One region of the Bradyrhizobium sp. F1.4.3 genome, then DNA from elsewhere that is predicted to be linked to it. Evidence: riboswitches for the same ligand, from Rfam matches in the RefSeq annotation. Region 1 holds a riboswitch; the other holds the start of a gene.
The links. A riboswitch is a leader RNA that binds a small molecule or an ion and turns the genes downstream of it on or off. The one in region 1 is predicted to bind glycine.

Region 1 (3,383 bases):
CGCTTGCTCCATCGCTCTCTAAGCCGTGTGCGCCTGGTAGGCGGCTTCATCCATGAGGCCGCCGAGCTCGCTCTTGTCGGCAATTTTGATCTTGAAGAACCAGGCTGCGCCTTGCGCATCCGAATTGATCAGCGCCGGCTCGGCGGCGAGCGCGTCGTTCGTCTCCAGCACTTCGCCTGAGATCGGCGCGTAGACGTCGGACGCGGCCTTCACGGATTCCACGACGGCTGCGGCTTCGGTCTTCTTCAGCGTGCGGCCGACTTTGGGCAGTTCGACGAACACGACGTCGCCGAGCTGCGACTGCGCATAGTCGGTGATGCCGACGGTTGCGACATCGCCGTCGATGGCCAGCCATTCATGGTCGGAGGTAAACAGCGTCGTGGTCATTTTCGATCCTCAGCGTTTGTAGGTGTTTTTCACGAAGGGCATGGCGGCGACCGTGACGGCCAAGCGCTGGCCGCGCACCTCGGCGAAGAGTTGTGTGCCGAGCGCGCTCGACGCGGTGGGCAAGTAGCCCATTGCCACTGGCGCATTCAGGCTCGGGCCGAAGCCGCCCGACGTGACCTTTCCGATCGGCTCCCCGCCCGCGGCATCCGCAAACAACAGCGCGCCCTCGCGCGCCGGCGCGCGGCCCTCGGTGCGCAGGCCGACGCGGCGGCGGCTTGCGCCCTGGTCGAAATGCGCGAGAATCTTTTCCGCACCGGGAAAGCCACCGGCGCGGGCGCCGCCGCTACGGCGGCTCTTCTGCACCGACCATTCCAGCGCGGCCTCGACCGGCGTGGTCTCGGTGTCGATGTCGTGGCCGTAGAGGCAGAGCCCGGCTTCCAGCCGCAGGCTGTCGCGCGCGCCGAGGCCGATCGGCAGCACGTCGGGATTGTCCAGCAGCGTCTTGGCGAGGCGTTCGGCGTCCGCAGCGGGAACCGAAATCTCAAAACCGTCCTCGCCGGTATAGCCGGAGCGCGACACGAAACAGTCGATGCCCGCGACCTTGTGCGGGCCGGCGTCCATGAACTTCATGGCTGGCGCCTCCGCACACAATTTCGCCAACACCGATTCCGCCTTCGGACCCTGGAGCGCGACCAGCGCGCGGCCGCTGAGCGATTCGATGATGCAGTCGTCGGACAAATGCGCGCGCAGATGCGCCTCGTCCTCGGCCTTGCAGGCGGCGTTGACCACCAGGAACAAATGGTCGCCGAAATTGGCGACCATCAGATCGTCCAGGATGCCGCCATCCGCATTGGTGAACTGGGCGTAGCGCTGCCGTCCCGGCGCAACCGCGACGATGTCCTGCGGCACCAGCCGCTCCAGCGCGCGGGCGGCGTCCTCGACCTTGCCCGACTTCGGCCGGAGCGCGATCTGGCCCATGTGGGAGACGTCGAACAGGCCGGCGGAGGTGCGGGTATGGAGATGCTCCTTCAGCACGCCTGCCGGATATTGCACGGGCATGTCATAGCCCGCGAACGGCACCATCTTGCCGCCAAGGGACACATGAAGCCCGTGAAGGGACGTATGTTTCAGGGAATCTTGGTCGTCGCGCGAAAGCATCACAGGGCCCTCGGCGGTTCCCGAGGACAATTCCCCGCGGACACCACCCGAAGCCCCATCTGTCGCTGTGCCTGAGAGTATTATCCCGTCGGCGGACGCTGTCCGGGCCAACCCTTCTTAGAAGGACATGCCCGCCGGCGTCTCTTTCCAGATGCTGTCAAAGCCACGCGGTCCTTTTGCCTGAGAGTTTCCGGGGCGGTTGCTCCTTCGGCGCCGGCACCAAAGTCGGTCTCTCCCGACGTGGCCGTACGATACAGATGGGTACAGACCACAGCCCGGCCAAGCCTGTCAACGCGGGCTTTGCGGCTTTCAACGGGATTGCGCGCCTGCGGCAACCCTCTGATCTCCCTGCACAGTTTCTGGACAGCGAAGCTGGCCTTGTCTAAAAGCGCTTTGGCCCGCAGATATCAGCCTGAATCTCAAGGTTTGGATGGCGTATAGCGGGTCCAAGCACACCCGATTGGATGAACATGAGCGGCGTCAACGAGATCAGGTCGACCTTTCTGAACTTCTTTGCCGAGAACGGCCACGAGATCGTGTCGTCCTCGCCATTGGTGCCGCGCAACGACCCCACGTTGATGTTCACCAATGCCGGCATGGTGCAGTTCAAGAACGTCTTCACCGGCGTCGAGAAGCGGCCCTATCAGCGCGCCACCACCTCGCAGAAATGCGTGCGCGCCGGCGGCAAGCACAACGACCTCGACAATGTCGGCTACACCGCGCGCCATCTCACCTTCTTCGAGATGCTCGGCAACTTCTCGTTCGGCGACTATTTCAAGGAGCGCGCGATCGAGCTTGCCTGGACGCTGATCACCAGGGATTTCGGCCTGAACAAGGACAAGCTGCTCGTCACCGTCTATCACACCGACGACGAGGCGGCCGGGCTCTGGAAGAAGATCGCGGGCTTCTCCGACGATCGCATCATTCGCATCCAGACCTCGGACAATTTCTGGGCGATGGGCGACACCGGTCCGTGTGGCCCGTGCTCGGAGATCTTCATCGATCGCGGCGATCACATCTGGGGCGGGCCTCCGGGCTCGCCGGAAGAGGACGGCGACCGCTTCCTCGAATTCTGGAACCTGGTGTTCATGCAGTACGAGCAGGTGACGAAGGAGGAGCGCGTGCCGCTGCCGCGTCCCTCGATCGACACCGGCATGGGGCTGGAGCGCATGGCCAGCATCATGCAGGGCGTCGACAGCGTGTTCGAGACCGATCTGTTCCGCCACCTGATCGATGCGACCGCGTCGGCGCTGGGCCACGGGCCGAACGAGCAGACGGTTGCCTCGTTCCGCGTCATCGCCGACCATCTGCGCTCCTCGGCGTTCCTGGTCTCCGACGGCGTGCTGCCCTCGAACGAGGGCCGCGGCTATGTGCTGCGCCGGATCATGCGCCGCGCGATGCGCCATGCGCAGCTGCTCGGCGCCAAGGACCCGCTGATGCATCGCCTGGTCTGGGCACTCGTCCGCGAGATGGGCCAAGCCTATCCGGAATTGATGCGCGCGGAAAACCTGATCGAGGAGACGCTGCGGCTGGAAGAGACCCGCTTCCGCAGGACGCTGGTGCGCGGACTTGCCATCCTCGACGAGAAGTCGGCGTCCCTGAAGAAGGGCGATATGTTCGACGGCGACGTCGCCTTCACGCTGTACGACACCTACGGCTTCCCGCTGGATCTGACGCAGGACGCGCTGAAGTCGCGCGGCATCGGCGTCGACCAGTCCGCCTTCACCGACGCGATGGAGCGTCAGAAAGCCAAGGCGCGCGAATCGTGGAAGGGTTCGGGCGAAGCGGCTTCCGAGGCGATCTGGTTCCCGCTGCGCGAAAAACTCGGGGCCACCGAA
Region 2 (3,383 bases), 150 kb from region 1:
CCGCCTATCCCGCCTCTCGCGGATGCAATGCGCGTTCCATCTTTCAAAGCTTGAGAGACCTCCCGATGAATCCAACCAATCTCCCCTTCGATTCCGAGGCCATGCTCCAGGGTCTGCGCAGCTGGGTGGAATGCGAAAGCCCGACCTGGGACGCGAACGCCGTCAACCGCATGCTCGATATCGCAGCGCGGGAGATGGCGATCATGGGTGCGACGATCGAGCGCATCGCCGGCCGACAGGGCTTCGGCGGCGTCATCCGGGCGCGCTTTCCGCATCCGAAGCAGGGCGAGCCGGGAATCCTGATCGCCGGGCACATGGATACCGTCCACCCGGTCGGTACTATCGAGAAGCTGAAATGGCGTCGCGAGGGCAGCAGATGCTACGGCCCCGGCATCTACGACATGAAGGGCGGCAACTACCTCTCGCTGGAAGCGATCCGGCAACTGGCGCGTGCCTCCTTCACCACGCCGCTGCCGATCACCGTGCTCTTCACGCCCGACGAGGAAGTCGGCACGCCGTCGACGCGCGACATCATCGAGGCCGAGGCTGCACGCAACAAATACGTCCTGGTGCCGGAGCCCGGCCGCGCCGACAACGGCGTTACCACCGGACGTTACGCGATCGCCCGTTTCAATCTCGAAGCGACGGGCCGGCCGAGCCACGCCGGCGCGACCCTGTCGGCGGGACGCTCGGCGATCCGCGAGATGGCGCGGCAGATTCTCGCGATCGACGCGATGACCACGGACGACTGCACCTTCTCGGTCGGCGTCGTGCATGGCGGCCAATGGGTCAATTGCGTCGCCACGACCGCTACCGGCGAGGCGCTCTCCATGGCCAAGCGCCAAGCCGATCTCGACCGCGGCGTGGAGCGGATGCTGGCTCTGTCGGGCACAGCCAATGACGTCTCGTTCAAGGTCACGCGCGGCGTGACGCGGCCCGTGTGGGAGCCGGATGCTGGCACCATGGCGCTGTACGAGAAGGCGCACGGCATCGCCAGGTCGCTCGGCGCCGAGCTGCCGCATGCAAGCTCCGGCGGCGGCTCCGATGGCAACTTTACGGGCGCGATGGGCATCCCGACGCTCGACGGTTTGGGCGTGCGCGGTGGCAACGGTCACACGCTGGAGGAGTTCATCGAAGTCGACAGCCTGGTCGAGCGCGGGCGCCTGCTGGCGGGACTGCTTGCGACGCTGGAATAATTTGAACCAACTTCGCACTGCACAATGCGTTGGCAGTGGCGGTCGAAATTTAGCCTTGTCCAAAAATGAGGCGTATCGTACTGCTCGATGGTCCACGCGACGATGCGGGAGAGATCGCAGCGAAGGTTTCGGCTTTCGTTGCGGCGCCGACGGAGCAACCGCCCCGGAAACTCTCAGGCAAAAGGACTGTATCGTCAGGACGATCTGGAGAGAGACGGCACGGCCAGCGTGGTCGTGACGTCCACCGAAGGGGATAGTCCGCAAAGGTCTTATGAGGTTCGCCTCGCAAGGTCCCGCGCCGGATCAAGCTCTCAGGTAACCGTGACAGATGGGGCGCCGCCAACGGCCTTATGGCCGGCGGTTAGCCGACTCTAACTCACGGGAGCCCCGAACTCATCATGACTCATATCGTCATCATCGGCGCCGGCATCACCGGCGTAACGACCGCCTATGCCTTGCTCGAACGCGGCTACAAGGTGACGGTGCTCGACAAGCACCGCTACGCCGCGATGGAGACCTCCTTCGCCAATGGCGGACAGCTCTCTGCCAGCAATGCCGAGGTGTGGAATAGCACTGCGACGATCCTGAAAGGCCTACGCTGGATGTTCCGGCGCGATGCGCCGCTGCTGATGAACCCGCGGCCGAACTGGCACAAATATTCCTGGATGAGCGAGTTCGTCGCCAACATCGGCAACTACCGCACCAACACCATCGAGACCACGCGGCTCGCAATCGAAGCCCGCAAGCACCTGTTCGCGATCGCCGAACGTGAAGGCATCGACTTCGATCTCGAGCGCCGCGGCATCCTCCACATCTATCACGACAAGAAGGGTTTTGAATCCGGCCTTCGCGTCAATGCGCTGTTGCAGGAAGGCGGCCTCGATCGCCGCCCGGTAACGCCGGAGGAAATCCGCAGCATCGAGCCGACGCTGCGCAAGGCGTATTACGGCGGCTTCTACACACCTTCGGATGCGACCGGCGATATCCACAAGTTCACGCGCGGGCTGGCAGACGCCTGCAAGCGGCGCGGGGCGACTTTCATCCACGAAGCCAACATCGATTCGATCGCCCGCGCAGGCAGCGGCTTTGTCATCGGCTGGGCCGATCTTGCCGCAAGCGACGCGGCCACGCGCGGAATGCTGAAGGCGGACGGCGTCGTGGTCTGCGCCGGTGTGGCCAGCCGCCACTTCGCCGCCCTTCTCGACGAGCGCGTCAACGTCTACCCGGTGAAAGGCTACTCGATCACGGTGCAGCTCGACTCTGCCGAGAGCCGTAACGCGACGCCGACCGTCAGCCTGCTCGACGAGGCCGCCAAGATCGTCACCAGCCGGCTCGGCGCCGATCGCTTCCGCGTCGCCGGAACGGCCGAGTTCAACGACTTCAATCGCGACATCCGCGCCGACCGCGTTCAGCCCTTGGTCGACTGGGTGCGCAGCAACTTCCCCGCCGTCGAAACCTCGCGGGTTGTGCCGTGGGCCGGACTGCGCCCGATGATGCCGAACATGATGCCCGTGATACGCGCAGGGCGGATGCCGGGCGTGTTCTTCAACACCGGCCATGGCCATCTCGGCTGGACGCTGTCGGCTGCAACTGCGCAGATGATAGCCGGGACCATCGACGGCTGGCGCGGGCTCAATGCGCCACCCACCGTCCCCTCACTTGTGGTTGAGCGCGCGATGCGCCGTGCATCTTGAGTGGTCGAATACCAGTGCGGGGCGGCCCCTTGCGACCGCCCTGCCCTTGGCACACAATTTGCCCCGAAAAGGCGGCATCTCCTGCCGGCTTTTCCAGCCCGAATGACAGGCACGCATGATAGACACGACAGACTCCACGGCCGCCTCAGGCCGCCACAAGTTCCGCAGCCGGAGATAGGTGCATGCTAGGTTATCTCATTCGCCGCGTTCTGGCCGCGGTGCCCGTGATGGGGGTGGTGGCGCTGTTCGTCTTCCTGCTGCTCCGCCTCACCCCGGGCGATCCCGCCGCGATTCTCGCCGGCGACAACGCGACGCCGGAGCGGCTCGAGCGCATCCGCACCTCGCTCGGCCTCAACGACCCCCTGATCGTGCAGTTCGTCACCTGGGTAGGCAAGTTGCTGCACGGCGATCTCGGGACCTCGCTCATCTCCAACCTGCCGGTGATGAAGATGATCGGCCAGCGCGTCGAGCCGTCGATCTCGATCGCGCTGTC

Region 2: linked by a shared signal. The riboswitch ahead of ABIB73_RS17540 (D-amino acid dehydrogenase) and the one ahead of gcvT (glycine cleavage system aminomethyltransferase GcvT) in region 1 are both predicted to bind glycine.

The regions. Positions count from the first base shown of each region.
Region 1 is NZ_JBEPRN010000005.1:71,181-74,563, forward strand. Features, by position in the region: gene gcvH (glycine cleavage system protein GcvH) at 19-387, opposite strand; gene gcvT (glycine cleavage system aminomethyltransferase GcvT) at 397-1,545, opposite strand; glycine riboswitch at 1,705-1,793, opposite strand; gene alaS (alanine--tRNA ligase) at 2,016-3,383, shown strand, end outside.
Region 2 is NZ_JBEPRN010000005.1:221,063-224,445, reverse strand. Features, by position in the region: gene ABIB73_RS17545 (M20/M25/M40 family metallo-hydrolase) at 66-1,196, shown strand; glycine riboswitch at 1,292-1,395, shown strand; glycine riboswitch at 1,399-1,526, shown strand; gene ABIB73_RS17540 (D-amino acid dehydrogenase) at 1,595-2,890, shown strand; gene ABIB73_RS17535 (ABC transporter permease) at 3,073-3,383, shown strand, end outside.